Regions from separate parts of the Aquaspirillum sp. LM1 genome, predicted to be linked through region 2. Evidence: predicted binding sites of a transcription regulator. Region 2 holds the regulator's gene; each other region holds the start of a gene.

Region 1 (10,172 bases), 1.0 Mb from region 2:
GTTGCTTGTTGAATTCCAGCACTTGCTCTTCAACAAACGATTGAATTTCGTTTTGGGTCTGGATGGCTGCGTCGTATACCGAGCGGGCCACCGAGAAAGCTTGGTCGATGCCCGGCTGAGCCAGGCCAGCCTGGAATTCCAGCACGGCTTTCGGGTCTTTCATTTCCACCAGGGCCTTGGTGGTCGCGGCTTGTTCGGCCAGCAGCTTCTTGGACAGTTCCAGATGCAGGTTGGCGAAGCGCTCGGCGCTGGCCAGCACGATATTGGACAGGCGCACAGCCTTGTCGAATTGGGCTTGGCTCAGGGTTTTCAGTTGCTCGTTGTTGTTGAACATGGTGCTTCCTTTCGCGTGGTCAAGGTTTGGTGTTGTCTTCGCTCTACCGGTGGATGTGCCTGGGCGAAGGTACCGCCGTCTGCTGCCTGTCCGCCTGGGTTGGCTTCAGATGCTGCGTTGCAACATCCTGGAATGAAGATTACCTAACCCAGAACGGTTCGTCAAGCATTTTGTTGCATTGCAACATGGGGCAAGTAGCTATTTTTCATTGTATTTTTACCTGCTCGTAACAGTTGGTCACAATTATTCTTCACATGACCATGGTTTTGTGCAACACAGCTAGCATACGCCACTTTGCCCTCCCTCCGTAGCAAGACCGGACCCTTTACGACATCTTTGCCAGGCCAGTGGGCAGAAAATGCCACACGCCACGTCCATCTGCCTCATGCCGGATGGCCCGCCGGCAGCCAGGCCCGCTTTGCGGCAAGACGGTGCCGGTTTTTCTCCTGCCGCCCGCTGGAATCTGCCCCCACGCGCGCCAACCGCCTTGAAGCGCACAATTGGTGCGGGTACACTCGCCTTGAATAATGGTCATCCCAGCCCGTCATGCGGGGTCCGCGGCGCACCTGCACCACGCCAGCCAGGCCCCTGCAGCGGTATTTCATACGCTCAATAAGGTGGCAATCCCGCCTGCGATTACTGCCTAAGCAATGTGCTGTGGCACACTCAACGATGACCGAGATAAAGGCACCATGCTTATGTTGTTCAGCACCAGGTTCAGCCCGGACTTCTGTTGCCAGCGCCCCGAAGCGGCCACTGGAGATTAACGCCATGCCAGATACTGTCGGTGTTTCTGCCCTGGGAGCACCTTCCCACGTCGTAACCGCCCCGCAATCGCTTGCCGTGCTGGACATCAAGTCGGCGTCAGTGGATGTGCTGTCCATCCTGCTGCGCTCAGCGGACCCGGCACAAATCCATCACGAACTGGGCTCGCGCCTGGCGCGCCGGCCAAAAACCTTTGCCGGTGAACCCTTTTTGCTGGATTTGTCCAACCTGGATGAAGGGGTGATGAATACCCTGCCTGAGCTGTATCGCATCCTGCACGAACAAGGGGTGCGCATCATCGGGGTGCGCCACGCCCACCCAAGTGTGGGTGAGCAGGCGCAGGCGCTGGGCTGGAACTGGTTTCCGGCCAAGCTGGAGCGCCCGCCCGCGCCCGCGCCGGTCACAACGCAAGCGCCGGCCCCGGCAGTAGCCGAGGTCAGCCCGGCCCCGGCAGAGCCCACGCCCGTGGCCGACACCAGCCCAGCCACGCCGGATAGCCCGTGCTGCAAAACCCTGGTGATCGACCGACCGGTGCGCGCTGGCCAGCAGGTGTACGCCCGCGATGGCGATCTGGTGGTGCTGGCGGCAGTCAGTTCCGGAGCCGAGCTGATTGCCGACGGCAATATTCATATTTATGCCCCCATGCGCGGGCGGGCGCTGGCAGGCGCGCGCGGCAATGCCAGCGCACGGATTTTTGCCCAGCAGCTGTCTGCCGAGCTGGTGTCGGTGGCTGGGGTGTACCGCACACTGGAAGACGAGCTGCCCCCCACCTTGCGTGGGCGCGCTGTCCAGATTTTTCTGGATGGCAGCAAACTGGTGCTGGCCCCGCTTGGGGCTTGAGCCACTATCAAAATAGAAACGTTCAACGTTCAGGAAAATACCGTGGCAAAAATTATTGTAGTGACGTCGGGTAAAGGCGGCGTGGGTAAAACCACCACCAGCGCCAGCTTTGCAGCCGGACTGGCCCTGCGTGGACACCGGACCGTGGTGATCGACTTTGACGTCGGCCTGCGTAACCTGGATCTGATCATGGGCTGCGAACGCCGGGTGGTGTACGACCTGATCAATGTGATCAACAAGGAAGCCAAGCTCAATCAGGCGCTGATCAAGGACAAGCACTGCGACAACCTTTACGTGCTGCCGGCCTCGCAAACCCGCGACAAGGACGCGCTGACCAAAGAAGGCGTGGGCGAGGTGCTCAGCGAGCTGGCCAACGACTTTGAATACATCATCTGCGATTCGCCTGCCGGCATCGAAAGCGGCGCGCTGATGGCGCTGTACTACGCTGACGAAGCGCTGATTGTGACCAACCCGGAAGTCTCGTCGGTGCGCGATTCCGACCGGATATTGGGTATTCTGGCCAGCAAGTCCCGCCGGGCGGAAAACAACGAAGACCCGATCAAGGAACACCTGCTGATCACCCGCTACGCGCCTGGCCGGGTGGACAAGGGCGAAATGCTGTCAGTAGACAATATTCTCGACATCCTGTGTGTGCCGCTGATTGGGGTGGTGCCTGAATCGCCCAGCGTGCTGCAAGCCTCCAACGAAGGGATTCCGGTGATTCACAAGGCCGAAACCGATGTGGCGCAAGCCTATCAGGACGTGATTGGCCGCTTCCTGGGCGAAAGCCTGCCGCTGCGTTTTCTGGACACACCCAAGACAGGCCTGCTCAAGCGCCTGTTTGGAGGTTGAAATGTCGCTGATTGACCGCCTGTTCGACCGGCCAAAGAAAACCGCAGACATTGCCCATGAACGCCTGCAGATCATCCTCACCCATGAGCGCAATGGCCGGCACAGCACACCGGACTACCTGCCCGCGCTGCAAAAGGAATTGCTGGCAGTGATTTCCAAATATGTATCGGTGTCGGCAGAAAACATCAAGGTTCAGCTGGAACGCCAGGATCACATGGAAGTGCTGGAAGTGAATATCGTCCTGCCGGATCAGCGCGGATGACGCTGACCGAACTGCGCTACATTGTTGCCGTCGCTCGCGAGCGCCACTTTGGCCGCGCGGCCGCCGGCTGTTTTGTCAGCCAGCCCACACTGAGCATTGCCGTGCGCAAGCTGGAAGAAGAACTCGGCGTCACCCTGTTTGAACGCGGCAGCAACGAAGTCTCGGTCACCGACACGGGCGAGCGCATCATCGAGCAGGCCCAGCGCGTGCTCGATGAAGTGGCAGTGATCAAAACCCTGGCCTGCGAGCTGAAAAACGAGCTGGTCGGCCCGTTCCGGCTGGGGATTATTTTCACCATCGGCCCCTACCTGCTGCCGGCGCTGATTCCGGCGCTGCGCCAGCTGGCACCGGACATGCCGCTGTACCTGGAAGAAAATTACACCGCCCGGCTGGCCGACATGCTCAAGCGCAGTGAAGTGGACGCCGCCATTGTGGCCGAACCCTTTGACGAACCGGGCATTGTCACCTATCCCTTGTACGATGAGCCGTTTGTCGTTGCCGTACCGAAAAACCACCCATGGGCCACACGCAAAAGCGTATCGTCGGCAGAACTGGCCAATGAAAGCGTGCTGCTGCTCACCCAGGGCAACTGCTTCCGTGACCAGGTGCTGGCGCTGTGCGACCGCCTGCAAGCCGGGCCCACGCTGCCGGCAGCCAACACCACCCATGCGCTGGCACGCACCTTGCAGGGCAGCTCATTAACCACCATCCGCCATATGGTGGCCAGTGGCGTGGGCATTACCGTGATGCCGGCCACCTCGGTTGGGCCAGGCGATGACGCACTGCTGGGCATTGTGCCCTTCAGCACGCCCGCCCCCACCCGCCGGGTGGTGCTGGCCTGCCGCAAGCAGTTTTACCGGCGCAGCGCCATTGAGGCACTGCGCCAGGCCATCCGCAACAGCGCCCTGCCGGGCGGGGTGATTCCGGTGGCGGAATCCACCATGCTGGCCCAGTAGCCACCTGCTTGCTTGCCCCTCATTCGTCTCAGGCACAGCGAGCCAGGCGCAGACAAGCCACCCATCTGCCGCATCAGCCGGCAATGCCTTTGCTGGGCAGGGCCAGAATCATTTATCATGGTTTACTTTTTGATTAGTTGGTCTGGACAGGATAGTTATCAGTATGGAATCCGTGCTTATCATCGGTAGCGGGCAAGCCGGGATTGCTCTGGCAAGCGAAATTCGCAAACTTGACCCGCGTCGCCCCATCACCCTGCTGGGGCGTGACACCCACAGTTTCAACCGCACCGAGTTTGTCCAGGCGCTGGGCCCACAGCAAACCCCGCTGACCATCAAACCCCTCACCGAGCTGGCCGAACGCCTGCGCATTGAGGTGGTGAGCGGCCACACCGTGCAGTCGATCAAGCCGATGGATGGCAGCGTGGTGACTGACCAGGGCGAGTTTCAAGCCGACAAGCTGGTGCTGGCCACCGGTGCCAGCCCAATGCTGCCCACGTTTTCCCGCGAACTGCCTGGCCTGGTGGCAGCGGTCACCCATGCAGCAGTGATCAACAAGCTGCGCGCCCGCCTGGCCAGCATCAACGACCTGATCATCATTGGTGCCGGCCAGTCGGGCTGCGAACTGGCCAACACCCTGGCCGATGCGGGCAAAAACGTCACCGTGGTGGAACAACACGCCGGCCCCTTGTTTGAACTGATGCCGCTGGATGCCCGACGCCATCTGGTGGAGCAATTGGAAGAACGCGGGGTGAAGTTCCAGTTCAACGCTCGCTGCGCCAGCGCCAGCAAGGAAGGCCACCGCGCCCGTCTGGGGCTGACCAATGGCAAGACGGTGGAAGGCGATCTGGTGATTGCCTGCATTGGCGTGGTGCCCAACACCAAGCTGGCCAGCGATGCCGGGCTGAAAGTGCGCAAGGGCATTGTGGTTGACCGGCGGATGTCCACCAGTGCAGTCAACACCTATGCGCTGGGCGACTGTGCCGAGGTGAATGGCGTATGGCTGCCATACAGCCAGCCGATTCGCCACCAGGTGGCGGCGCTGGCGCGCACGCTGTGCGGCACGCCCACCCAGGTGAACTTCCCGCCGATGCCGCTGGCGCTGAACATCCCCTGCTGCCCAACGGTGATTGCCCAGCCACGCCCCGGCCTGCCAGGCCAGTGGGAAACGCTGATGGTTGAACGCGGGCTGAACGCCAGCTTCATCGACGACAACGGCCAGTTGCAGGGCTTTGTGCTGATGGGCGAGGAAACCGGCGAAGCACCGTTCCTGCAGGATGAAATTCCAAACTGGCTGAACCTTTGACATCCTCGCCGTCCTAAAGGCGATTCCTACGGCGCTCAGGCGGCAAGCGCCTGAGTCGCTTCGGTGGGTTCCTGTTTCATTGAGCGGCCCGACTGCACCGGCTCTCCGCAGGCTAAAACGCGATGCCCTCGCGCTAAAATATTGATTGCGCCGACAACATCGGCGTTTTCTTCAAAGCCGCACTCGACGCATTCAAACTTGGCTTGCGTCTGTCGATTGTCTTTCGACACATGGCCGCAGCACGGACAGGTTTGACTGGTGTATTGCGGCGGCACGGCAACAACAAAACCGCCGTTCCATGCCGACTTATACTCAAGCTGTCGCCGAAACTCAGCCCATCCCTGATCGAGCATCGACCGGTTCAGGCCGGACTTCTGTTTGACCATCTTGCCGTGCTGTTCGCTGTTGCCTTTGGACGACTTGGACATATGCCGAACCGGCAAATCTTCGATGGCGATCATGGCGTGGTTTTGGCTGATCTGGCACGAAGCCTTGTGCAAAAAGTCTTTCCGGGCGTTGGCCTTGAAGACGTTGCATGGATCGTACTATAGTTGGTCTATGGAACATTTCAACGACATTAGACGCGGGCGGCACTGTGTTTTTAACATGCATGTCCATTTGGTATTTGTGGCAAAGTATCGGCACAACGTGTTCGACAAGGAGGCCATAGACAGGCTGCGCGAGCTGTTTGCCAAGGTATGCAAGGACTTTGAATCGCAGCTTGTTGAAATGGACGGCGAACATGACCATGTGCATTTGCTGGTCAGCTACCCACCCAAAGTGCCGGTGTCTGCATTGGTCAACAGCTTGAAAGGCGTATCCAGTCGCGTGCTACGAAAAGAAAGGCCGGATATTGCCAAACGCTCCTACTACAAAGGCGTGCTCTGGTCGCCGTCTTATTTCGCTTCCTCGTGTGGCGGCGCTCCGATCAGCATCATTCGCCAGTACATTGAGCAACAGGCGACACCGACTTAACAGCAGAAAAGGCGTCCTTCGGACTCCGCGCTATCCCTCCCCGGCCTGAAGGCCGAGGCTTTTCGCGCTAACGGGTAAAAACCCCGCCTCTCCTGGCCATGGCCAGCCGCGTGCGCATGGCTCGACGTCGAGACGCCAGGCCCAGCCACGGCTCTGGCGCTCACTTGCTTGGTTTTCCCTTATCGCCTCCCGCTTGTTACACTCTGCGGTCCGCCATTCTGGCTTAGCCGTCTGCCCCCGCATGTCCATTCCCCACTCTGAATTTGCCCCCCGCGTGATTGCCTGGCAACGCCAGCATGGCCGCCATGGCCTGCCCTGGCAGGTCAGCGACCCGTACAAAATCTGGTTATCCGAAATCATGCTGCAGCAAACCCAGGTCAGCACCGTGCTGGGCTACTACAGCGCTTTTTTGCAACGCTTTCCCGACGTGGCGGCGCTGGCGGCAGCCCCCGTGGATGATGTACTGGCAGCCTGGAGCGGGCTGGGTTATTACAGCCGGGCGCGCAATCTGCACCGGGCGGCCCGTCAGGTGGTGGAACAGCATGGCGGACAGTTTCCGGCAGACCCGGCAGGGCTGGTCAGCCTGCCCGGCATTGGCCGCTCCACGGCGGCAGCAATTGCCGCATTTGCCTTTGGCCAACGCACGGCCATTCTGGACGGCAATGTAAAACGGGTGCTCACCCGCTGCTATGGCGTGGAGGGCTGGCCCGGCGACAAAGCCGTGGAAAACCAGCTATGGACCCTGGCCGAACAACTGCTGCCGCGCGATGCCGCCAGCATGGTGGCTTACACCCAGGGCTTGATGGACCTGGGCAGCCAGGTGTGTGTCCGTGGCCAGCCACAGTGCCCGCGCTGCCCACTGAACAGCGGCTGTGTGGCACTGGCCAGCCAGCGCACCCGCAGCCTGCCCACCGCCCGACCACGCAAGGCGCAGCCGCAGCGCAGCACCCTCATGCTGCTGGCGCGCAGCCAGGATGGCCAGGTCTGGCTGGAGCGCCGCCCGCCCAGCGGCATCTGGGGCGGACTGTGGAGCCTGCCGCAGCTCGACACCCCGGAAGCACTGCCCGGCTGGCTGGCCCAGGCCGGCTGGAGCCACGCCCGCCTGGCCCCCGCCTGGCCGGCAGTCCAGCATGTTTTTACCCACTTTCGCCTGACCCTGACCCCGCAGCCGCTGATGCTGGAGCACGCCGAGCCGGGGCCGGACAATGGCCAGTGGTGGCCGCTGGAACAGGCACTGGCGCTGGGTTTGCCCGCGCCAATCCGCCGCCTGCTGGCAGAATGCGGCCAGGGCCGGATTGGCGAGATGCAAAAAAATCTGGACCTTGATGCTTGAAAACTGCCCCAAGCGTCCATACTATTAGCACTCGCAAGCGTTGAGTGCTAATCAGCTAAGCCATCTCAATGATTTGACTTGCTTTTTTTCTCTCGACATCTAACCCAGAATTTTTAGGAGACTGTTCATGGCTATTCGTCCTCTGCACGACCGCGTGGTCATCAAGCGCCTCGAAGCTGAAGAAAAAACGGCTTCCGGCATCGTTTTGCCAGGCGCTGCTGCCGAGAAGCCGGACATGGGCGAAGTGATTGCCGTCGGTAACGGCAAGATCCTGGAAAACGGCGAGCGCCGCCCGCTGGAAGTGAAGAAGGGTGACAAGGTCATCTTCGGCAAATACTCCGGCCAGACCGTCAAGGTTGACGGTAACGAAGTGCTGGTGATGCGCGAAGAAGACATCATGGGCATCGTCGAATAATCGACCCCCTGCTGTTGCATCCAGTCTTTCCGCTATTGAATGTAATCGTTAAATACGACAACGACAGAGTTTCGGAGTAAAAAATGGCAGCTAAAGAAGTCAAATTCGGTGATTCCGCCCGTGCCAAGATGGTGATCGGTGTCAATATTCTGGCTGACGCCGTCAAAGTGACCCTGGGCCCGAAAGGCCGCAATGTGGTGCTGGATCGCAGCTATGGTTCCCCGACCATCACCAAGGATGGCGTATCGGTGGCCAAGGAAATCGAACTGAAAGACAAGTTCGAGAACATGGGCGCGCAAATGGTCAAGGAAGTGGCTTCCAAGACCAACGACATCGCCGGTGACGGCACCACCACCGCCACCGTGCTGGCACAAGCCGTGGTGCAAGAAGGCATGAAGTACGTGGCCGCCGGCATGAACCCGATGGACCTGAAGCGCGGCATCGACAAGGCCGTGATCGCCATGGTGGAAGAGCTGAAGAAGATCTCCAAGCCGTGCGCCACCACCAAGGAAATCGCCCAGGTGGGTTCCATCTCCGCCAACAGCGACACCGTGATCGGTGACAAGATTGCCGCTGCCATGGAAAAAGTGGGCAAGGAAGGCGTGATCACCGTGGAAGACGGCTCCGGTCTGGAAGACGAGCTGGACGTGGTGGAAGGCATGCAGTTTGACCGTGGCTACCTGTCGCCGTACTTCATCAACCAGCCGGAAAAACAGATTGCCCAGCTGGACAATCCGTTTGTGCTGCTGTTTGACAAGAAAATCAGCAACATCCGCGACCTGCTGCCGGTGCTGGAACAAGTGGCCAAGTCGGGCCGCCCGCTGCTGATCATCGCCGAAGACGTCGATGGTGAAGCACTGGCTACCCTGGTGGTCAACACCATCCGTGGCATCCTGAAGGTGGTTGCTGTCAAGGCTCCGGGCTTTGGCGACCGTCGCAAGGCCATGCTGGAAGACATCGCCATCCTGACCGGCGGCACCGTGATTGCCGAAGAAGTGGGCCTGACCCTGGAAAAAGCCACGCTGGACCTGCTGGGCCAAGCCAAGCGCGTTGAAGTGGGCAAGGAAAACACCATCCTGATCGACGGCGTGGGCGAAGCCGCTGCCATCCAGGCACGCGTGGAGCAAATCCGTCGCCAGATCGAAGACGCCAGCAGCGACTACGACCGTGAAAAACTGCAAGAACGCGTGGCCAAGCTGGCCGGTGGCGTGGCAGTGATCAAGGTGGGTGCCGCCACTGAAGTAGAAATGAAAGAGAAGAAGGCCCGTGTCGAAGACGCCCTGCACGCCACCCGCGCCGCAGTGGAAGAAGGCATTGTGCCAGGCGGTGGCGTGGCCCTCTTGCGTGCCCGCGCCAACCTGGGCGAACTGAAAGGCATCAACGCCGAACAGAACGCCGGCATCCAGATCGTGATGAAGGCCATTGAATCGCCGCTGCGCCAGATTGTGGCCAACGCCGGCGACGAACCGTCCGTGGTGGTCAACAAGGTGTTTGAAGGCAAGGGCAACTTTGGCTACAACGCCGCCACTGGCGAATACGGCGACATGGTGGAAATGGGCGTGCTGGACCCGACCAAGGTCACCCGTTCTGCACTGCAACACGCCGCGTCCATCGCGGGCCTGATGCTGACCACCGACTGCATGGTGGCCGAACTGCCGGAAGACAAGCCGTCAGCTCCGGACATGGGCGGCATGGGTGGCATGGGCGGCATGATGTAATTCAGCCCGGCTGAGCGGTTTCTTCGCGCTCTCCACCAAACCCCACACTGCGGTGTGGGGTTTTTTGCGTGCAAAACCCGTTTCCCACTTGGGGTTAAGCCAGCGTCCGTGCGACAATTCGTCCCTGTTGAAATCCACGAGGTTTGTGCTATGCAGCGCAGCGAATTGCTTCAAGCCCTGGATGCCCTGCTCGAACCGTGGCGGTTCAAGGACTACTGCCCCAATGGTTTGCAGGTGGAAGGCCGGGCCAGCGTACAACGCGTGGTCACCGGCGTCACCGCCAGCGCCGCCCTGATTGAGGCAGCGATTGCGGTCGGGGCCGACACCGTGCTGGTGCATCACGGATATTTCTGGAAAAACGAAGACCCCAGGGTGATCGGGATGAAAAAATCCCGTCTGGCCCGGCTGCTGGCCCACGA
Region 2 (10,172 bases):
TGCGCATCTGCGCTCACACGCTTTACTCGCGTCCTGGGCGCGCGGGCGTGGCGGCGGACAGGGTGAGCACGTCGTGGCCGGTTTCGGTGACCAGAATGGTGTGTTCCCACTGCGCCGACAGGCTGCGGTCTTTGGTGACCACCGTCCAGCCGTCGTTGAGGATTTTCAGGTGGCGCTTGCCGGCATTGATCATCGGTTCGATGGTGAAAATCATGCCTGGTTCCAGCTCCACCCCGGTGCCGGCACGGCCATAGTGCAGCACTTGCGGTTCTTCATGAAAGCCCCGGCCAATGCCGTGGCCGCAAAATTCCTGCACCACGCTGTAACCGCAGGCTTCGGCGTATTTCTGGATGGCGGCACCGATATCGCCCAGGTGTCCGCCGGGCTTGACCTGGTCAATGCCAATCCACAGGCATTCGTGGGTGATGCGCACCAGCCGCTGTGCCTGTGCGGTGGTTTCTCCCACCAGAAAGGTGCGGCTGGTGTCGCCGTGAAAGCCGTCCTTGATCACGGTGATGTCCAGGTTGACGATGTCGCCTTTTTTCAGCGCCTTGTCGCACGGCACGCCATGGCAGATGACCTGGTTGACCGAGGTGCAGATCGACTTCGGGTAAGGGGCATGGCCGTCGGGGGCGTAGTTCAGCGGTGCCGGGATGCAGCCCTGCTGATGCACCATGTAGTCATGGCACAGCTGGTCGAGTTTTTCGGTGGTGACGCCGGGTTGCACATACGGGGTGATGTAGTCGAGCACTTCACTGGCCAGCCGGCAGGCCACGCGCATTTTGGCAATATCGTCGGCGTTTTTGATCTGAATAGGCATTGAGAACGAACACGGGAAATCGAAAGAATTTACCATCTTAGCAAAAAAAACAGGGCCCGGTGGTGGCCCTGTTCAATCACTGAAACCTGAAAGCTGCCTGGCGCGTTTGGTCTGCTGCCTGGCCGGCAGCCCCGTCACGCGCCCAAAACTGGCCTGGCTTAGAACTTGTGGCTCAAGCCAACGCCAAAGCCGGTGGGATTGGAACCTGCGGCAATGCCGGAAATCCCGTTGCTGTCAAAGTTGATCTTGGCAGCATTTTTGTTGTCGATGCGGGTGTAGAAGGCATAAGCCTGGGTGCGCTTGGACAGGTCGTAAGTGCCCGACAGCGCCCATTGGTTGGCTTTGTAGTCTTCATCCTTGACCGCGCCACTGCCTGCGCCCTTGCGCTTGCCCAGGCTGACGTAGGCCAGGCCCAGACCGAAGTTGCCAAAGCGCTGGGTCACGGCGGCCATCCAGGCACCTTGCTTCTGGTCTGCGCCGGTCACGCGGTCCTGGTTTTCATATTCGTAGCCCAGGCCCAGCTCGGTGTCGGCAAACTTGTAGCGCGCCACGGCTTTCCAGAAATCCTGGTTGTTGGTGGTCTTGCTGCCGCCGGCCACGGCACCGGTGTCGTCACGGCGTTCAAATGCGCCGCCAACGGTCAGGCCATTGGCGCTGTACTGGGCAGCCAGTGCCCAGACTTGGGCGTTGGTGCGTTCGGTATTGGCCAGGGTCACGCGCGATTCATCGGTGCCGTAGGAAGCGCCCAGGCTAAAGCCGCTGAAATTCGGGCTGCGGTATTGCAGGCTGTTTTTCAGGCGGTTGCTGCCACGGTTGATGATGCCATCCTTGCCAGTGAAGTCGGCCACGCCGTCTTCCAGCGGTACCAGGTATTTCACCATCTTGTAGGCGCTGTCGTAGTTGCCCAGCATCACCTGACCAAAGCTGCCGTCCAGGCCAACAAAGCTGTTACGACCAGCCCAGGTGCCTTTGCGCGTGCCACCGTCGTCGATGGAGATTTCCTGCTCCACTTGCCAGATGGCCTTCAGGCCATTGCCCAGGTTTTCATTGCCTTTGAAGCCGATTTTCGAGGTATTGCTGCTCACCCGGCTGGTGGATTTGACATCGTTGGCCGAATTGGCGGCACCAGTGGCTTTCACCGATTCCAGCGAGGTATTCAGCGTGCCGTAAATGGTGGCGTCGGCCAGGGCCAGCGGGGAAACACAAGCTGCGCTCAGCGCAACGGCAAGCATTTTGCGGTTCATGAGTATTTGCTCCGAGGGGGAAGGTTCACATGGCGTGTGTCATCAGACAAACTGCCGCCAGCTTACGGAGCAAACATGACGAGACTGTGGTGAAAATGTGACGTGTGGCGTTTTAGTTGCAGATTGGCCGATCAATCTGGCCAAAAGTGGTAAAAAAACGGCAGAGACCGGCAAAAAATGGGTCAACCACCGTGATTGCCTGCACCACGGCCCTTCTGCTGGAGCAGGGATGGCGCAGGCAGTCGGTGACAATCAGCTGCTGATGGGCTGTTCCTGGGTCAGCTCTTCTGGCAGGCAGCCAATCGGCTGGCCCAGTTCGCCGTTGGCGTCTTCAAAACGCACCAGATAAATCATTTGCTGTTCGTCGGCTTCCAGATAGCCGGTTTGCACCACCATGCCACGGCTGCCCAGCGCAACCAGCACGGCGTCTTCATCGGCATCGGGCATGCCGCCATCGTTGAGCAGATCTTCGGTGCAGCAGAATACCAGTTCACCGATTTCATAGTGAGAAGAGGTGGCGCTCATGGTTTCAGCTCCAGACATCAGCCGGCGCGCGCAGGCGCTCGACCGGTTGGTCAAACATCAAATGTTCGTCAATGATCACACCCACATCTTCTGGCTTGACCCCGGTGTACATCACTCCTTCCGGGTAGACAATCACCGTTGGCCCCAGATGGCAAGGCCCCAGACAGCCGGTATTGGTCAGCAGAAACTGCGCCCACAAATTGCGTTGCTGAAATTCGTTGGAAAACGCCTGAAACACCTCGTTACAGCCTTTGGATTGGCAGGAGCCGCGCGGATGGCCGGGTGGGCGGCCCTGAACACAGACCAGAACATGTTTTTGCGGCTTGGGCATGATGGCATTCCTGTTGAACATGACGATGCTGCTGCACAGCAAATCTCGCGCCAGTCAGCAAGTGAATGTTTTAACAGGAAAATGGCTTTGGCAGGCTGTCATGAAGCTGACAATTGTGCGTGAGGAAAGCACAGCGCGAAGATCAGGGCGACGGGTAAATGCAAAACGGGCGTCCGAAGACGCCCGTTTCAGCCACAGTCAAATCGTCAGGAAACGATTAGAACTGGTGACGGATGCCCACGCCAATGGCTTGCGGGTCGGAGCCAGCAGCCACACCGGTCAGCTGGTTGATGCCGAAGTTGCGGGTAGCCGACTTGTTGTTGCTCAGCTTGGTTGCGTAAGCTTGCACTTGGGTACGCTTGGACAGGTCGTAGGTACCAGCCAGCACCCATTGCTTGGCCTTGCCGTCAGCTTCGGTACCGTTCTTTTCCTTGCCCAGCCAGCTGTAGGAAGCACCCACGCCAAATGCACCCAGCTTTTGGCTCACAGCCAGGGTGTAGCCGTCTTGCTTCTTGGAAGACTTGCCAGCCACATCCATGTCGCTACGTTCGTAGCCAGCGCCCAGGGTGGTGTCGCCCAGCTTGTAGGCAGCAACCAGCTTGTAGAACTCGGTATCCAAGCTCACGCCACCAGCGGCGTCATTGCGGTTTTCGTAACCGGCAGCCACAGACAGGCCACCCACGACGTACTTGCCACCCAGCGACAGCACGTAGGCATTGGCACGGTTGCCGCCCACGGTAGCGCGGGTTTCGTCAGTGCCGTACGACACGCCAGCGCTGAAGCCGCCCACCACGTTGCTGTAGTAGTGTACGCTGTTGCTCATGCGGCTATCGCCACGGCAGAAGATGGCCGGGCCGTTGCAGGTATCAGCCGAGGTGTCCGGCAGAACGTTGGTACCCAGACCGATGGTCAGGGTCTTGTAAGCGCTGTCATGCTTGCCCAGCAGCACGCGGCCAAAGTCGCCTTGCAGGCCGATGAAGCTGTTGCGGTTGGCCCAGCTGGTGCTGGAGTTGCCGGTGTCGATGTCAACGTTTTGTTCGACTTGCCAGATAGCCTTCAGGCCGTTGCCCAGATCTTCCCAGCCCTTGAAGCCGATGCGGGAGTTGTTGGCGGTCACGCGGTTGACCGACTTCACGTCCAGCGCGGAGTTGGTGGCGCCAGTGGCCTTGGCGAATTCGACGGAGGAATTGATCACGCCGTAGGTGGTCACATCAGCAAAGGCAGCCGGGGCAACAAAGGCAGCAGACAGGGCAGCAGCAAGCAGTTTCTTGTTCATAGGGTTTCAGCTCCACAGGGTTGTCGTGATGGACTGTGCCGCTTTGAATATGCGGTTTCTTTACAAATCCATGGCGGATGCTAACAGAGCTTGACGAGGAGGGCGGCAAAGTTTTGTTGCATTTTTGCGCGGCATTGCAGCAAATGTTGTTTTTTTACATCATCAAAGTGATATTCCCAGCGAATTTGCGTCATACAGCAACGCAATCGCGACATCCTCCCGCGCCAAATTGCCACAATGGCCGGCAAGCCCCGCCCGTTCAGGCTTCCATCGGGTAAGACAAGGCCGACGACACCAGCCGGGCGGTAATGTCCACAATGGGAATCACCCTTTCATACGCCATCCGCGTAGGGCCTACCACCCCCAGCGTGCCCACCACCTGGCCATTCATCCGGTAAGGCGCAGTAATCACCGAACAGCCATCCAGCGTATTCAGGCCGGATTCCTCGCCAATGAAAATATGCACGCCATGCGCTTCGCGGCTGAGATTGAGTAATTGCAGCAATTCGGTTTTATGCTCGAACAAATCAAATAATTGGCGCAAATTGGCCAGATTGGCCGACAGGTCGTCACTATTGAGCAGGTTTTTTTCGCCAGTGACCATCACCGACTGCTGCAAACCCAGCGTGCTTTGCCCGGCCACAATGGCCGCCCCCATCAAATTGGCAATATGTCCCTGCAGATAATGCAGCTCGGTTTCCACCTCGCGCGCCACCGCTTCCAGGCTGCGCCCGGCACCGTGCCGATTCAGAAACAGCGCGGCTTCGGCCAGCTCGCTGATGGTGTAATCGCGCTCGGTCAGCAGCAAGTGGTTTTGCACATCACCGTCGGCGGTAACAAAAATCAGCAGCACGCGCTTTTCCGACAGGCGCAGAAACTCCACCTGGCGAAACGTGGTACTGGCGCGCTCCGGCGTGGCCACCACCCCGGCAAAGCGGGTCAGGTCGGCCAGCAGTTGCGAAGCGGCGCTGACAATCCGCTGCGGGCTGTCCGGGTGCAGCTCGGTTTCCAGCTGCAGGCGTGCGGCGTGCTCCAGCGGCTGGATGGTGAGCAGATTGTCAACAAACACCCGATACCCCCGCGCCGTGGGCACCCGGCCCGCCGAGGTATGCGGGCTGCACACCAGCCCCATGTTTTCCAGATCCACCATCACATTGCGGATCGACGCGCTGGACAAGTCCAGCCCGGCGTGCATCGACAGCGTGCGCGAGCCCACCGGCTGACCATCGGCAATATAGCGTTCCACCAGAATTTTCAGCAGGCGCTGGGCGCGGTCGTTAAGCATGGGGAGTTCCTGAAAAATTAAGATGGCCAAGCACACCTGAACATCGGCGCAACCGGGGGAAATTCAAGCGGGGGCAGGCAAACCGCCTTGGGAAATGCGGAAAAAACCGTTGTCTGCACACCAGCCAGAATCCCGGCGCTTGTGCGGGGACGGACGGGGGATGGCCAACACCATGGTACAGGATTGGCCACAGCGGATTGCCTGCTTGCCATCGCCGGAAGAATATACCATCATTCATATGAATTTAAATTCATATGAACAAGGTCAAGCATGACAGTTCTTGCTCCGCACGCCCATCTGCTGCACAACCCGAAGTTCCGTTTTCGGGATAAAGAAATTGACCAGATTCACTATTGCTGGTCAGACGGCCAAAGCGTGCTGCTGACTGGCATCCGCCGCACTGGCAAAAGCGAAGTGCTCAAGGCGGCGTTGTGGCGCTATGCCCAAGCTGGCCAGGCCATTGCCCACCTGGATGTGCAGGATCAAAACAATCTGGCCAAGTTCTACCAGGACTTGCTCAAGGCCGTGCTCGGTGCCTTGCCCCGTGATATTGGCGAGCAGCTTGGCCAGGCCCTGGCCCAGGCCATGCAGCTACCCAATGCATTGTGCCTTTGGGTGCGCAGGCAAATCCGCAGCGTCAGCGTGGCGGAGCTGGTGGATGTCGAGCTGGTGCCGCCGCCAGAAGACGCCCATTTGGTGCGCCACTGGCAAGCGCTATCTGAACAGATTGCCGCCACCCTAGCCGGGCAATCACCAGACGCTTTGCCGGTGGTTGGCATAGATGAATTGCCGTTCATGCTGGAAAATTTGCTGCGCGAACACGTCAGCGCCAATGAGCTGATTCTGATGCTGGCCAGCCTGCGTAAACTGCGCGACGCCGGCTTGCGCTTTATCATTGCCGGCTCAATCAGCTTTGAAAACCTGCTCAGCCTGCACGGCATCCCGCACACCGTGCTGGGTGGGCTGGCGCGCCAGAATATCCCGCCATTCAGCCGTGAGGAAGCCCAGCAATATCTGACGGAAAAACTCCGCAGCCGCCCGGCGGCAGAGCACTTGGAACACATTCTGGACGGCCTGCCAGACTATGTACCAGAGTTTCTGCGCATTGCGGAGCCTTATTTATTCTCCTGCAAAGACGCCAACGCCTGCCGGCATGCCTTGAGCAACGATATTTTGCCAGCCATTCGCCGCGCGTTTTTACAGCAATTTGACGAGCGCCTGAACAAAAACTACCTGTCTGGCGAATTGCCCACTGCCCACGCCATTCTGGACCGCATTGCCCAGGCCGATGCCGCTGGTGCGGCGATTGATGGCCGCGCCCTGCCGGAGGATTACCAACGGGTGCTGCTCAAGCTGCAATACGATAATTTTTTGATTGAAGGCGAAGGGTTTAACTGGTGCTTTAGCCTGAACCTGATTCGCCAGTGGTGGCGCGGCCAGCGGGGCATGGCATGAGCGGCGTCCATGATGTGCGCTGGTTTGACCCACGCGGCATGCGCGACGAAGCCATTTTACAACTGGCCACCGGGCGCGACGTGCTGCTGCGCCAGCTGCTTGACGCCATCCACGAACGGCTGGTGCAACCCGGCACACTGAGCCACTGGCTGCTGACCGGCAACCGGGGGGCAGGAAAATCGTTTTTTCTGCGCCTGCTGCAAGCCAAGTTTGCCGCGCATTTTGAAGGGCGGGCGCGCTTTGTGCTGCTGCCGGAGGAACACAGCAATATTTTTGCCGCACATGAATTTCTGGCGGAAACCGAACGCATGCTGTCGGTTGAACAAGGGGCCACCGGCGCGCCGCCCAGCTGGAAAGTCAGCCAGCCCGAAGCCGCCTGGACACAGGCGCTGGATTCACTGCTGGCGGCATTCAGCGAGCCCTTGCTGGTGATTGGCGTAGAAAACTTTGACCAGCTGTTGGAGCAAGCCTTTGCCGATGACGCCAATAATGCCCGCCTGCGCCATCTGCTCAGCAACCAGCCGCGCATCATGCTGGTGGCCACCGCCGTGCATGGCCATTTTGACGAGCAATACCACCAGCGCCTGTTTCGCCAGTTCGAGCACCACCCCATCCCGCCCTGGGATGGCGCTGACCACCGCGATTATCTGACCCGCCGCGCCGCCCGCGCCAGGCAAACGCCCAGCGCCATCCAGCTGGCGCGTCTGCAAGCCTATAGCCATTACACCGGCGGCAACGCCCGCGCTGCTGCCGTGCTGGCGGGGTTTATTCTGGATGAAGACGACCCGCTGGCCGGCGCGCTCGACCTGGACGCCGCCATTGAAAAAATGAGCGACTACTACCGGGATTTGCTGAAAGCCGTGCCCACCCAATCGCGCAAACTGCTGGATGCGCTGATTCGCGGCGGCGAGCCGGCCTCGCAAAGCGAAGTGGCCGAGCGCACCGGTGCCCGGCAAAACGACATCTCGCGCGCTTTTGCCTGGCTGGTGGACCAGGGCTATGTCAGCGAATCACGCCTGCCCGGTGCCAAGGCCAAGCAATACCGGCTGCGTGACCGCCTGCTGGTGCAGTATTACCGCATGCGCTATATCCATCCCGGCCAGCGCAGCAAGCTGGCGCTGATGGCCGAACTGCTGGCCGACACCCTGGCGTTTCCAGATAAATGGCAATACGCCAACCGCTATATTGCCGATGGCCAGGAGCACGAAGCGCACACCCTGCTGGAACTGGCGCTGAAAGAACGCCAGGTGCTGTGGGATTTGCTGCCCACCTCACTACAAAACCCGCGCTCACTGTGCGCCGCTGGCGGCGACTGGGCAGCGTGGGATGCGATTTTGGCTGCGCCAAAAGGCACACAGTTTGAGGAAATGTTGCGGCGCTTTCCCGATGATGCCAGCTTTAAACGCAGCATGGACAGCGCCTATGCCCTGGCCAGGGCGGCCAGCCGGGAGGAGGTGTCGGGGGAGCAATTGGCACCCATGGTGTGGGCGTCGCTGTCGCTGGGCTTTGCGGAAAAATTTCGTGTATTGATTAGCATGCTGTCGCCCAGCATGACGGCATACCAATGGCGCGAACTGGTCAAAGTTTTGGAAGCGGGGGAGCAAAAGTTTGCTGAGCTGACGGAAAAATACCCAGATGCCATCGACCAGCTGTATGTAAGCAGAACCCTCGGTGAGCAGTATCCTCGCACACAAGCCATGACAGAAGGAGTGGAAAAGCTGTTAGCACAAGGCACACATGCCATGGTTTCCTCGGCAGAACTGCCGACTATCGCCCGCTGGGCCAGCGAAGCCGCGTTAGCCTGGCTGGCTGCCGAACACCCCGTTGAGGCCGATGGCGCACTGGAAATCTGCTGCGGTGCCTTGTTGAAAATGCAAGACGATGTGCGCTATTCGCCTGAACAGGTGTTGGCGCTATGCCAGCCCTTGCTGCCTTGGCAAGCGCAGTTTTCACTGGCACCTCGCCATATGTTGTATGAACGCCTTGGCGTGGCGCAGGTGGAGCTTGGTCGATATGCTGAAGCGTTGGCCTCGCACACCATGGGGCGTGATTTGGCGCAACAGGCGGGCCAAGCTAAAGTTGCCACCTGGAATTTAGCAAAAATGGCTTGGAGCTTAGGCCAATCGGGTCAGCCTGAGCAGGCCATGGCGCTACACCAGCAAGCCTTGGCCGAATGTCTCGCGCAACAAGATTTTGAACGCGCAAGCTGGTGCCTCGGCCAGATGGCCCGGCACACAGCCTCATTGTCCGGCTTGGACGCAGCCTGGGCATTACTGGATGCGGAACTGACGCATCTCCCCGGCCATGAAGTTAAGGCGGCACAACAGCTGGCCGATGCAGTCGCCGATGCAGCCCATCAGCAACATGAGGCTGCTGCGTTTGTCCTGGGCAAAGCCATGTTGCTGGGTTTGACGCAACGCCCGGCGCTGCCCACCGAGGCCGTATTGCGTGCGTGGTGGATCGACATGGTGGAGATGGCGGCGCCACACAGTGTGCAGCGCGATTTGCTGGACGAATGGCCAGTGGTGTTTGCCGAGCAAGCCTCCTCGCTGGAGGCCTTGCGTCAGATCTTGCGCAGCTGGCTGGATGACCTGGACACCCCCGCCGCGCAGCGGGAGCGCCGCCGACAAACGCTGGACCCGGACTTGGCCACCACCCTGAGCGCGCTGGATGCTGCTTTGCCGCCACGCGCGCGCCGGCGTCTGCGCTTGCTGCCGCCACCCACGCAGGAGGACAGTCACGACAAATAACGCCACATCGACATACTACACACCCGCCCCGTCACACAATTCGCGTTTCTGTCACGCCAATTGTGTGCCATAATGCCGGCATTGCCGCGAGCCGTGCCTGGACGCGGGCGTTTTATCCCATTTCCCTGGAGACACCATGGCAGACAACGACAAGGCCAAAGCACTGGCCGCCGCCCTTGCGCAAATCGAAAAGCAGTTTGGCAAGGGTTCGATCATGAAAATGAACGAAACGCAGGTCAATGAAAACCTGCAAGTGATCTCCACCGGCTCGCTGGGGCTGGACCTGGCGCTGGGGGTGGGCGGTCTGCCGCGTGGCCGCGTGGTGGAAATCTTTGGCCCGGAATCGTCGGGCAAGACCACGCTGTGTCTGCAAGTGGTGGCTGAAGCGCAAAAGCTGGGCGGCACCTGCGCCTTTATCGACGCGGAAAACGCGCTGGATCCGCAGTACGCCCGCAAGCTGGGCGTGATGGTGGATGACCTGCTGAT
Region 3 (10,172 bases), 1.4 Mb from region 2:
TTTGTTATGGACTAAATTCAAATATACCCAAGCGTCACTACTAAAAAACCCAGAGCTAGATTTTTTTTAGTCTCTGGGTTTTTTAACATTTATCTTTATTCGTACTAAAGATAAACGGCCACACATATACGACTCTACCTGTCAGTCCACTCTGTTTTAATTGTTCATGCATCGTGCCTTTGCCAGCCAGCCAGTCTGCTGGTGGCTTTCTGCATTTACCTCAATATCCCGATCAGGAGAGATCATGGACGCCGTAACGCAAAACCAATCTGACAAGCAGTGGTTCTACGAAAGCGAAGGACAGCGCAAGGGCGGTGTGCCCGAGGTAGAAATCATCGCATTGATTAAAGAAGGAAAACTCACCCATGGCGCTGCCGTCTGGTGCAAGGGCATGCCTGACTGGATGAAAATTGAAAACACCGAGCTACGTGTGCATCTGGATGACAGCGCGCCGCCGCCACTGACGGGCGAGCATGTCAACAACACGCTGGTGTGGGTGCTGGCGTTTGCTCCGCTACTGGGCTTTATTCTGGAGGGCCTGGTTGCAGGGTTTGTTTATCGTGGAAATGACCATCTCATTGAGTTGGCCATGGCACATAACAAGTTCTGGTATGTGACCATTGCCTTGAACATCGGTCTGTCGTTCTGGGATGAAAAGCGTCTGCAGGAAGGTGGATTGAATACTGAAAAATTCAAGGGCTGGGTGTGGCTGGTGCCCGTGTATCTGTTTCAGCGTGCCAAGGCGCTAAAACATAATATGGCCTATTTCGCCGTGTGGATTGGTGCTTTTGTGCTGATGTTGAGCATGGCTGCTGAATATAGCCGCTAAATCTGCTTGGCGTATGCATCGATCTGCCCGACAGGTGCATCGCTCCTGTGAGATGACATGCCCTGCTGTGCATTCATCGAAAAAATCTGCGCTGGTTCATTGGCGAGTGACGCATCCTGTCAGCAGCCTATGTTGAAATGTACTGACCCGTTTCTGGGAAGCGGTGGTTTTGAATATTCAACATGGAGTTTCGGTATGTCTGTTTTGGGTAAATGGCGGTCTTTGTCTTTGGGGTTTTGTGCTCTTGTGATGGTTGCTGGGTCAACACTGGCTCAGGCAGAGAGCGTGCCAAAGTTCAAGCAAGGGGAGGATTATGCGCAGGTCCGCAGTAAATTGCTGAATGCCGGCTGGAAGCCACGGCGTATGCCAGATGCCGATCAATGCATGCAGGGAGATGATCGTTGCCAGGGTCGGCCCGAGATGGAAGCTTGTGCAGGAAGTGGTCGAGCCAATTGCCGCTTCGCCTGGAAGCGGGCTGGGGCGCTTCTGACCATTTTTACGGTAGGTTCGCCCGCCGTGTTTGAGGCTGCCAGCAATGAGTAGCTTTTGAACGAGAACGCCCCTTGCTCATTTCATGGGTAGGGGGCTTCTTGCTGTTTAGTTGCGTACTTTTCGAACCACTTCAAAAGGAAGGATATTTTCCGCACAGGCCGAGAATAATGCGCCAAAGAGCCTTTGGTCGTCTGTGAGTATGGTGTGATCCGCCGCCAGCCTCACCAGTGAGCTATCGGTGAGGCCATAGGCCAAAAATGTGTCTTGGGCACTGTCTGTCGCGATGTCGGAATGAACCTGCCTGAACTGCGCAAACAGAATCCTGGCGGTTTCATACGCTAATCGGGCCGCGTAGCCACGCAGATCAATCAGGTTGGACACTTCCGCCGCAATGTAGGGGGTGATGCACACCTCCTGGTGATTGACCATGACATCAATAACTGTCTGGTAATCTTGCAGGGTGAATTTATTCAGGCGTTTGGAGTTCTTGATGTGCCGGCCACCTTCTACTGCGCCAATCACAAGCAAAAGCAACAGGTTTGTGTCGATGATCAGCTTCTTTTGAGCCACGGCTTTAGGTTTCCGTGTAGGGTTTGAAACCTTTGAATTGCCCGCTGTGGCTGTCCACAAAGAAAACTTTGCATTCCCGGCGTTTTTTCATGATCGCAGCCAGCGCTATCAGGTTGGCTGCTGCGGGGTCTGGCGCATTGTCAGAGGCAGGCGGGGCATCACCCGCCAGTTCATAACTGAGGGTGATTTCATAAAGCGAACTGTCGGCAGAGAGCAATGCCCCCTCAAGCACCAAGTCTCTGGCACCTTTTACCAGCTTCTCGACATGCTGCTGGGCGATGCGGATCGCCTCGTCAAACTCTATCATCGCCTGCCCCGCTATCTTGCATTTACGCTGCCGTCACCAGTGCCTGCTTCATCTTCTGCAGCGCCTTGGCTTCAATCTGGCGAATCCGTTCTGCCGACACACCGTATTCCGCTGCCAGGTCGTGTAGGGTCAGGCCGCCGTCGTCGGCCAGCCAGCGTGATTCGACAATCCGGCGGCTGCGGGCGTCCAGGGTGGACAGTGCTTCTTCCAGGCCTTCGCGTTGCAGGCGGTCGAAGGCTTTTTTCTCGATCTGGCGGGTGGGTTCGTTTTCGGCGTCGGCCAGCCAGTCAATCGGCGCGTAGCCGCCTTCGTCGTCGTTGTCGTCCGCCATCAGCGCCACGTCCTGGCCGCTCATGCGGGTTTCCATTTCGCGCACTTCTTCCGGCTTCACGCCAAGGTCTTCGGCAATCTGGCGGGCTTCCTTGTCGGTCAGTGCGGAAAAACCGGACTTCATCGAGCGCAGGTTGAAAAACAGCTTGCGCTGCGGCTTGGTGGTGGCCACGCGCACCAGACGCCAGTTGCGCAGGATGAATTCGTGGATTTCCGCTTTGATCCAGTGGATGGCAAATGAGAACAGCCGCACGCCGCGTTGCGGTTCAAAGCGCTTGACGGCTTTCATCAGGCCGATATTGCCTTCCTGGATCAGGTCGGCCTGCTGCAGGCCGTAGCCGGCGTAACCGCGAGCAACGGACACCACTACGCGCAGGTGCGACATCACCAGACGCCGGGCGGCGTCCAGGTCGTTATCGTGATGCAGGCGGGTGGCCAGTTCGGTTTCTTCTTCCTGGCTCAGCATCGGCACGCTGTTGACAGTCTGGATGTACTGTTCAAGGCTGCCGGCGGCAGCCGGGATGGGCAGGGCAAACGTAGCACTCATAGGGTGGACAACCTCCTGTATTGCGCTAATCTTAGCACTCGCCACGAGAGAGTGCCAAAACAGTCAAACAGTTCCTGGGAAAATTTTTTCTATGGGAGGGATAGCCTGTCACTATGCTGGAATCGGATTGTGGCCGGGGCAAGGGATGACTGGGGTCAGCAGCGCCGGCCCCCGCGTTTGCGCAGGCAAAACAGGGGGCCGGGGTGGGCTGGGGTGTGGTGGCCTTGCAACAGCGTTATTGCGGTTCAATCTGGCGCAGGATATGCCCGGTGGCCAGACGGGCACCCAGGGCGGCCAGCAGCGCCACGCCGCCCAGCAGGACGAGCACTTCGTCGGCGTTGAGATTGCGCAGGGTGGCATGGTCGTTGTACAGGGTGGCCAGCTCGGCCAGCGCCGGGTTGGCGCTGGCAATCAGCCAGGCGCTCAGGCCCCAGGCAATCAGTGCGGCCAGCACGCCCTGAAACACGGCAAAGTAAACAAAGGGCCGGCGGATGAAGCCGTCGGTGGCACCAATCAGCTTGGACACTTCAATTTCATCGCGCCGGCTGAGAATCTGCAGGCGAATGGTGTTGGAGCTGGCCAGCACCATGGCAATGCCCAGCGCGGCACCCAGCAGCAGGGTGAGCTGGTGGCCCAGGCTGAGCAGGCTGTGCAGTTTTTTGGCCCAGCCGGCGTCAAACTGGGTGGCTTCCACCATCGGCAGGCCGGAGAGTTCCTTTTGCAGGCGCTCCAGTGGCTCGGGGGCGGTGTCTTTTGGGTCGATAATAAAGGCGTCGGGCAGCGGGTTGCTGCCCAGGCCTTCGGTCAGCCCGTTCAGGCTGTTGCGTTTCATCAGGTCTTGCAGCGCCTGCTCCTTGCTGACAAAGCGGTGCGATTTGACCAGCGCGTGCTGCTTGAGGGTCTGATTGACGGTTTCCACGTCGGGCCGGTCGGCGCTGGCTTCCATGAACAGGGTGATTTGTGGCGCGGCGGCCAGGCCGTTGCTCCAGCTCGACAGGCTGGCCACAATCAGATACAGGCCCAGCGGCAGGCTGATGGCGACGGCAAGCATGAACAGGCTGAGCAGGCTGCCAAGCGGCTGGCGAATCAGCGTGCGCAGGGCCGAGCGGGCGGCGCGGCCATGCAGATAGAGCAGATGTTTCATGCGGTGAAGTGTCCGTGTGCAAGCCGGATGATGCGTCGGCCATACTCGTTCATCAGCGTTTCATCGTGTGCAGACACCACGACGGTGACGCCAACCTGATTGAAAGACTTGAACAGCGCCATGATGTCGTGGGCGTAGTCGCGGTCCAGATTGCCGGTGGGTTCATCCGCCAGCAGGATGGAGGGGCGGTGTACCACGGCGCGGGCGATGCACAGGCGCTGCTGTTCGCCGCCAGACAGGCGGATCGGGTTGGATTTCTCCCGCTCCAGCAGCCCCACTTTGTCCAGTGCGGCACGCACCCGTTTGGCGGCCTCGCGCCGGTCAAAGCCAATCACGTCTAGCGGTAGCATGACATTGTCGAATACCGAGCGGTCGAACAGGATTTTATGGTCCTGGAACACCAGGCCGATATGCTGGCGCATATAGGAAATCTGCGTGCCGCCCAGCTTGCCCAGATTCTGGCCGTTGATCAGCACGGTGCCGCTGGTGGCACGTTCAATTCCGGCAATCAGCTTGAGCAGGGTGGATTTGCCCGCGCCGGAATGGCCGGCCAGAAACACCATTTCGCCCTTGTCCACCTTGAATGACAGGTTTTTCAGGGCGTCAATCCCGCCAGGGTAGCGTTTGGTGACTTGGTCAAATTGAATCATGGGGTGTCCGTAGGGGCCGGCGTCAGTCAAACAGCGCGTCAACGTAGTCGCGGGCCGAGAACGGGCGCAGGTCGTCCAGGCCTTCGCCTACGCCGATGAAGCGCAGCGGAATCGGGTGTTCGCGGGCAATGGCGGCAATCACCCCGCCCTTGGCGGTGCCGTCAAGCTTGGTGAGGATCAGGCCGGTGAGCTTGAGCGCATCGTCAAAGGCGCGCACCTGCATCAGCGCGTTCTGGCCGATATTGGCGTCCAGCACCAGAATCACTTCGTGCGGCGCGCCGGGCAGGGCCTTGTCGATTACCCGCTTGACCTTGCGGATTTCTTCCATCAGGTGCAGCTGGGTGGGCAAACGCCCGGCGGTGTCGGCCAGCACGATGTCGATCTTGCGCGCCACCGCTGCCTGGATGGCGTCGTAGCACACCGCTGCCGAATCCCCACCCTGCTGGGTGATCACCGTTACATTATTGCGCTCGCCCCAGGCCATCAGTTGTTCGCGTGCGGCGGCACGGAAGGTGTCGCCGGCTGCCAGCAGCACCGATTTGCCCTGCAGCTGGAAGTATTTGGCCAGCTTGCCGATCGAGGTGGTCTTGCCTGCACCGTTGACGCCAGCCAGCATGATCACACAGGGCTGGTGGCCGCTGGTGTCCAGCGGGATTTGCAGCGGGGCAATCAGTTCGGTCAGCGATTCTTTCAGCGCGCCTTTCAGCTCGCTGCCGTCTTTCAGCCCGCGCAGGGTGACCCGCTCGCGCACTTCCTTGAGCAGGTGGGTGGTGGCCGGCACGCCCATGTCGGCGGTCAGCAGTACGGTTTCCAGCTCTTCGTACAGATCTTCGTCGATCTTGCCGCCGCCAAACAGGCCGGCCAGTGATTTGCCCAGCTTGTCACGGGTTTTGGACAGGCCGGCTTTCAGCCGGTCGGTCCAGCTGGCCTTGCGTGGCGCTTCGGCTACGGGTTCCGCACTGACGGCAGGCACGCTGGGCGCAGCACTGGCGGCAGGCGCTACGCTGGCTGGCGGCGCGCTTGGGGTGGCCGGTGCGGCAGCGCTTGCCGGTGCAGCAGGTTCAATATCAGCCGCGGCTGGAGCCGGGGCTGGCGGGGCGAGATCTTCCGCCTTGGGTTTTTTCTTGAAGAAACTAAACATGGTGTCAGGGTGTCAACTTCCCGGCGTTTGGTTCATGATGCGGGCCTGTCAGACCCGAGTCTGACGGCATAGTGCTGCGATTGTAATAAGTTTTGATGGAGAACGGGAAAACCATGTCTCAAACAACCCCTCGCTGGGGCGTGCTCGGTCTGCTGGCCGGCCTGTGGCTGAGCCTGCCCGCCCTGGCCGACGAGCCCGTGGAAACCACGCTGCGCAACGGTCTGAAAGTGGTGGTCAAGGTAGACCGGCGCGCGCCGGTGGCTGTTTCGCAAATCTGGTACCGGGTGGGCAGCGTTGACGAGGCTTCCGGCATCACCGGGGTGTCGCATGCGCTGGAACACATGATGTTCAAGGGCACGGCGCAGGTGCCGGCAGGTGAATTCTCGCGGCGCATTGCCGCATTGGGCGGCAAGGAAAACGCCTTCACCAGCAAAGACTATACGGTGTACTTTCAGCAACTGGCCAATCATACCCTGCCGCAGGCCATGGCGCTGGAAGCCGATCGGATGACCGGGCTGCGCATCGACGACGCCGCGTTTGCCAGCGAGATCAGCGTGATCCGCGAAGAGCGCCGTCAGCGCACCGACGACCAGCCCACCGGTGTGTTGTTTGAGCAATTGTTTGCCACGGCGCTGACCGCCAACCCGGCGCGTCAGCCCATCATTGGCTGGATGGGCGACCTGGAGCGCATGCGCGCCGACGATCTGCGCCAGTGGTATCAGCGCTGGTATGCGCCCAATAACGCCATTCTGGTGGTGGTGGGCGATGTCGATCCACAGCAGGTGTTCAAACTGGCTGAACAGCATTATGGCCCGCTGCCGGCGCGCAGCCTGCCGGCGCGCTCGGTGCTGCCCGAACCCAGCCAGTACGGCGAGCGCCGGCTGACCATCAAACGTCCGTCGCAGCTGGGCTATGTGGCGCTGGCCTGGCAGGCACCACGGCTGAGCAAGATCAATGACAGCGAACCTTATGCGCTGGATATGCTGGCTGCCGTACTGGACGGCCACGCCGCCTCGCGCCTGCCGCGCGCGCTGGTGCGCGAACAGCAGGTGGCCAGCAGTGTGAGCGCCGGCTACGACATGACCGGACGCGGCGCGTCGCTGTTCACCCTGATTGCCGTGCCGGCTGCCGGCAAAACCGCTGCCCAGGCCGAGGCCGCGCTGAAGCAGCAGATTGCCCGGCTGGTGAAAGAGGGCGTGACTGAGGCCGAACTGGCGCGGGTGCGCACCCAGCTCAAGGCGGCGCGGGTGTATGAAAAGGATTCGATGTTTGGCCAGGCGATGAAAATTGGCCAGCTGGAAGCGCTGGGCTTCTCCTGGCGTGACGACGATGCCATCGACCGGCAGCTCGACGAGGTGACGCCAGCGGCGGTGCAGGCGGTGGCCAAACGCTATTTGACTGATGACCGGCTGACTGCCGCCGTGCTGCTGCCGCAGGCCGTGCCTGCCGGTCAGGTGGCGGCACCGACGCTGAATGGAGGCGCACATGTTCGCTAAATCACCCTGGATGCTGGTGCTGGCGTGCTGCCTGAGCTGGGCTGGCCTGGCGCAGGCACTGGAGACCCAGCGCTGGCAAACGCCGCAGGGCGCGCAGGTGGTATTTGTGCCCAGCCGGGATAATCCCCTGCTGGATGTGCGGGTGGACTTTGACGCGGGCAATCGCCGCGACAGCGCCAGCAAGCCCGGTGTTTCCGACCTCACCCTGAGCATGCTCGACGCCGGCACCACCCGACTGAGCGAAGAAGCCATCAAAACCCGGCTGGCCGACCTGGCGGCGCAACTGAATGGCAGCAGCGATATCGAGCGGGCTGGCGTCAGCTTGCGCGTGTTGTCCGACCCGGCCCAGCGCGACCCGGCGCTGGCCTTGCTGGCCGATATGCTGGCCCAGCCAGCGTTTCCTCCGGCCCTGCTGACACGGGAAAAAGCCCAGATGCTGGCCAGCCTGCGCCATGCCGACGACGATCCGGCGGATCGCGGCGAACGGGCGTTGCGCCGGCTGATGTATGGCGATCATCCCTATGCCCTGGCGGCACGGATGACGCCGGAAGCGGTGCAGCGGATTCAGCGTGACGACATCCTGCGCTTCTGGCGTGAGCATTACACCGCCCGGCGGGCGGTGGTATCGCTGGTGGGCGACGTGTCGCGCGCGGACGCCGAGCGGATTGCCGACCAGCTGACCGCCCGCCTGCCGGTGTCTGCTCAGGCGCTGGCGGAGATTCCGCCGGTGAACGTGGCGGCACAAGGGCAGCAGCAACGCCTGGTGCATGCCAGCACACAAACCCATCTGTTGCTGGGGGTACCGGTGTTGCGCCGGGATGACCCGGATTATTTTCCGCTGCTGGTGGGCAATTACGTGCTGGGCGGCGGCGGGTTTGATTCGCGGCTGATGCAGGAAGTGCGCGACAAGCGCGGGCTGACCTATGGCGTTTCCAGCCATTTCAGTCCGATGGCGCAGGCTGGCGAGTTTGTTATTGCGCTGAGCACGCGCAATGAACAGGCCGATCAGGCGCTGAGTGTGGTGCAGGACACGGTGCGCGATTTTATTGCCCACGGCCCCAGCGAAGCGGAGCTGACCCAGGCCAAGCAGCACATCATTGGCGGCTTTCCGTTGCGGCTGGACAGCAACCTGAAGCTGATGGGCTATGTGTCGATGCTTGGCCAATATGGCTTGCCGGATGACTGGCTGAACCGTTATCCGGAACGGGTGGCAGCGGTGACGCTGGCGCAGGTGCGCGATGCCTGGAAGCGGCGGCTGTCGCTGCCGGCGCTCAATACAGTATGGGTGGGGCCTGCCCCTGTGGCATCGCCTTCCTGAGCGTGAGCTGCGCAAGACGGTTTCTTCTTGCTCGCGGGGGGCGCATAATATGCGCCCCCCGCACATCTTTGCAGCAGCCATTGGCGGGGCCAGAATCAGCAAGGAGCGGGCATGGCGGGCAAGGCAGGGCAAAATACGGTGCGAATTATCGGCGGTGCCTGGCGACGGCGGGTGCTGTCGTTTCCCGACCAGCCCGGCTTGCGCCCCACCCCGGATCGGGTGCGCGAAACCGTGTTCAACTGGCTGGGGCAAACCCTGGACGGCCTGAGCGTGCTGGACTTGTTTGCCGGCAGCGGTGCCATGGGGTTTGAAGCCGCGTCACGCGGTGCCCGGCGGGCGTTGCTGGTGGAAAAGGCCAGCAAGGTGGCGGCGTCGCTGAATCAGCACCGCCAGACGCTGCAGATGAGCCAGGTGGAGGTGGTATGCGCCGACGCACTGGCCTGGCTGGCGCATAGCCAGGAATGCTTTGACGTGATTTTTCTGGATCCCCCGTTTGCGTCGGATTTATTGCTGCGGGTGCTGCCGCTGGCGGCAGCGCGGGTGCGCGACGGCGGGTATCTGTATATAGAGTGTGCGCAATGGCCCGAGTTGCCGGGCTGGGACGTGGTGCGCAGCGGGCGTGCGGGTGTGGTGCACTACGGCCTGTTGCAGCGTGCGCCGGCCTGATGGCCGCTGCTTGCCGTGGCTTGCGACCCCGGCACAGAAATGACACAATTCCACGCATTGAATACTTGAGGAAATTACTATGTCTTTAATGATTACCGACGAATGCATCAATTGCGACGTGTGCGAGCCGGAGTGCCCGAACCACGCCATTTCGCAAGGCGAAGAAATTTACCAGATCGACCCCAACCTCTGTACCCAGTGTGTGGGCCACTATGATGAGCCGCAGTGCCAGCAAGTGTGCCCGGTGGACTGTATCCCGCTGGATCCGGATCACGAGGAAAGCGAAGAAGAATTGATGGCCAAGTACAAGATCATCTCGGGTTCCTGAGTGTGGTCGCACTCTGTCCGCCGGCCTGGCCGGCGGGTTTTGGGTTAAAAAACAAGCAGCAACGCCACAGTTTGAAAATTTTTTGCGAAATCCTGCAAAAAAACGTTGACAGAGTGAAGTGCTAAACCCATAATGCACATCTCTTGAACGGAGGGATTCCCGAGCGGTCAAAGGGATCAGACTGTAAATCTGACGGCTCTGCCTTCGAAGGTTCGAATCCTTCTCCCTCCACCAGATTTTTTAGCGGCGTGCGTTTTTAGTTGGGAATTGTGCGGGTGTAGCTCAATGGTAGAGCTGAAGCCTTCCAAGCTTAAGACGAGGGTTCGATTCCCTTCACCCGCTCCAATGCAAGTC

The links. Region 2 encodes HrcA, which represses chaperone genes, less so after heat shock. Its sites were predicted from a motif close to ATTAGCACTCGNNNNNNNCGAGTGCTAAT; they were not measured.
Positions count from the first base shown of each region.
Region 1: the regulator HrcA is predicted to act here: its motif matches at 7,644-7,672, upstream of groES (co-chaperone GroES).
Region 3: the regulator HrcA is predicted to act here: its motif matches at 3,106-3,134, upstream of rpoH (RNA polymerase sigma factor RpoH).

Region 1 covers NZ_CP019509.1:2,610,175-2,620,346, forward strand. Annotated here, with positions in the region: gene BXU06_RS11180 (phasin family protein) at 1-334, opposite strand, end outside; gene minC (septum site-determining protein MinC) at 1,106-1,939, shown strand; gene minD (septum site-determining protein MinD) at 1,982-2,791, shown strand; gene minE (cell division topological specificity factor MinE) at 2,793-3,053, shown strand; gene BXU06_RS11200 (LysR substrate-binding domain-containing protein) at 3,050-4,009, shown strand; gene BXU06_RS11205 (NAD(P)/FAD-dependent oxidoreductase) at 4,173-5,312, shown strand; gene BXU06_RS11210 (RNA-guided endonuclease TnpB family protein) at 5,348-5,773, opposite strand; gene tnpA (IS200/IS605 family transposase) at 5,871-6,287, shown strand; gene mutY (A/G-specific adenine glycosylase) at 6,529-7,620, shown strand; gene groES (co-chaperone GroES) at 7,748-8,035, shown strand; gene groL (chaperonin GroEL) at 8,119-9,753, shown strand; gene BXU06_RS11235 (Nif3-like dinuclear metal center hexameric protein) at 9,904-10,172, shown strand, end outside.
Region 2 covers NZ_CP019509.1:1,608,448-1,618,619, forward strand. Annotated here, with positions in the region: gene map (type I methionyl aminopeptidase) at 23-820, opposite strand; gene BXU06_RS06910 (porin) at 979-2,064, opposite strand; gene BXU06_RS06915 (nitrogen fixation protein NifZ) at 2,317-2,589, opposite strand; gene BXU06_RS06920 (ferredoxin) at 2,594-2,920, opposite strand; gene BXU06_RS06925 (porin) at 3,138-4,196, opposite strand; gene hrcA (heat-inducible transcriptional repressor HrcA) at 4,456-5,481, opposite strand; gene BXU06_RS06935 (hypothetical protein) at 5,752-6,936, shown strand; gene BXU06_RS06940 (tetratricopeptide repeat protein) at 6,933-9,686, shown strand; gene recA (recombinase RecA) at 9,823-10,172, shown strand, end outside.
Region 3 covers NZ_CP019509.1:204,947-215,118, forward strand. Annotated here, with positions in the region: gene BXU06_RS00840 (OmpA family protein) at 1-15, shown strand, start outside; gene BXU06_RS00845 (DUF4339 domain-containing protein) at 245-829, shown strand; gene BXU06_RS00850 (hypothetical protein) at 887-1,372, shown strand; gene BXU06_RS00855 (hypothetical protein) at 1,427-1,891, opposite strand; gene BXU06_RS00860 (hypothetical protein) at 1,896-2,198, opposite strand; gene rpoH (RNA polymerase sigma factor RpoH) at 2,221-3,075, opposite strand; gene ftsX (permease-like cell division protein FtsX) at 3,311-4,219, opposite strand; gene ftsE (cell division ATP-binding protein FtsE) at 4,216-4,869, opposite strand; gene ftsY (signal recognition particle-docking protein FtsY) at 4,892-6,010, opposite strand; gene BXU06_RS00885 (pitrilysin family protein) at 6,124-7,506, shown strand; gene BXU06_RS00890 (pitrilysin family protein) at 7,496-8,824, shown strand; gene rsmD (16S rRNA (guanine(966)-N(2))-methyltransferase RsmD) at 8,936-9,490, shown strand; gene BXU06_RS00900 (YfhL family 4Fe-4S dicluster ferredoxin) at 9,570-9,818, shown strand; tRNA gene BXU06_RS00905 (tRNA-Tyr) at 9,968-10,052, shown strand; tRNA gene BXU06_RS00910 (tRNA-Gly) at 10,090-10,163, shown strand.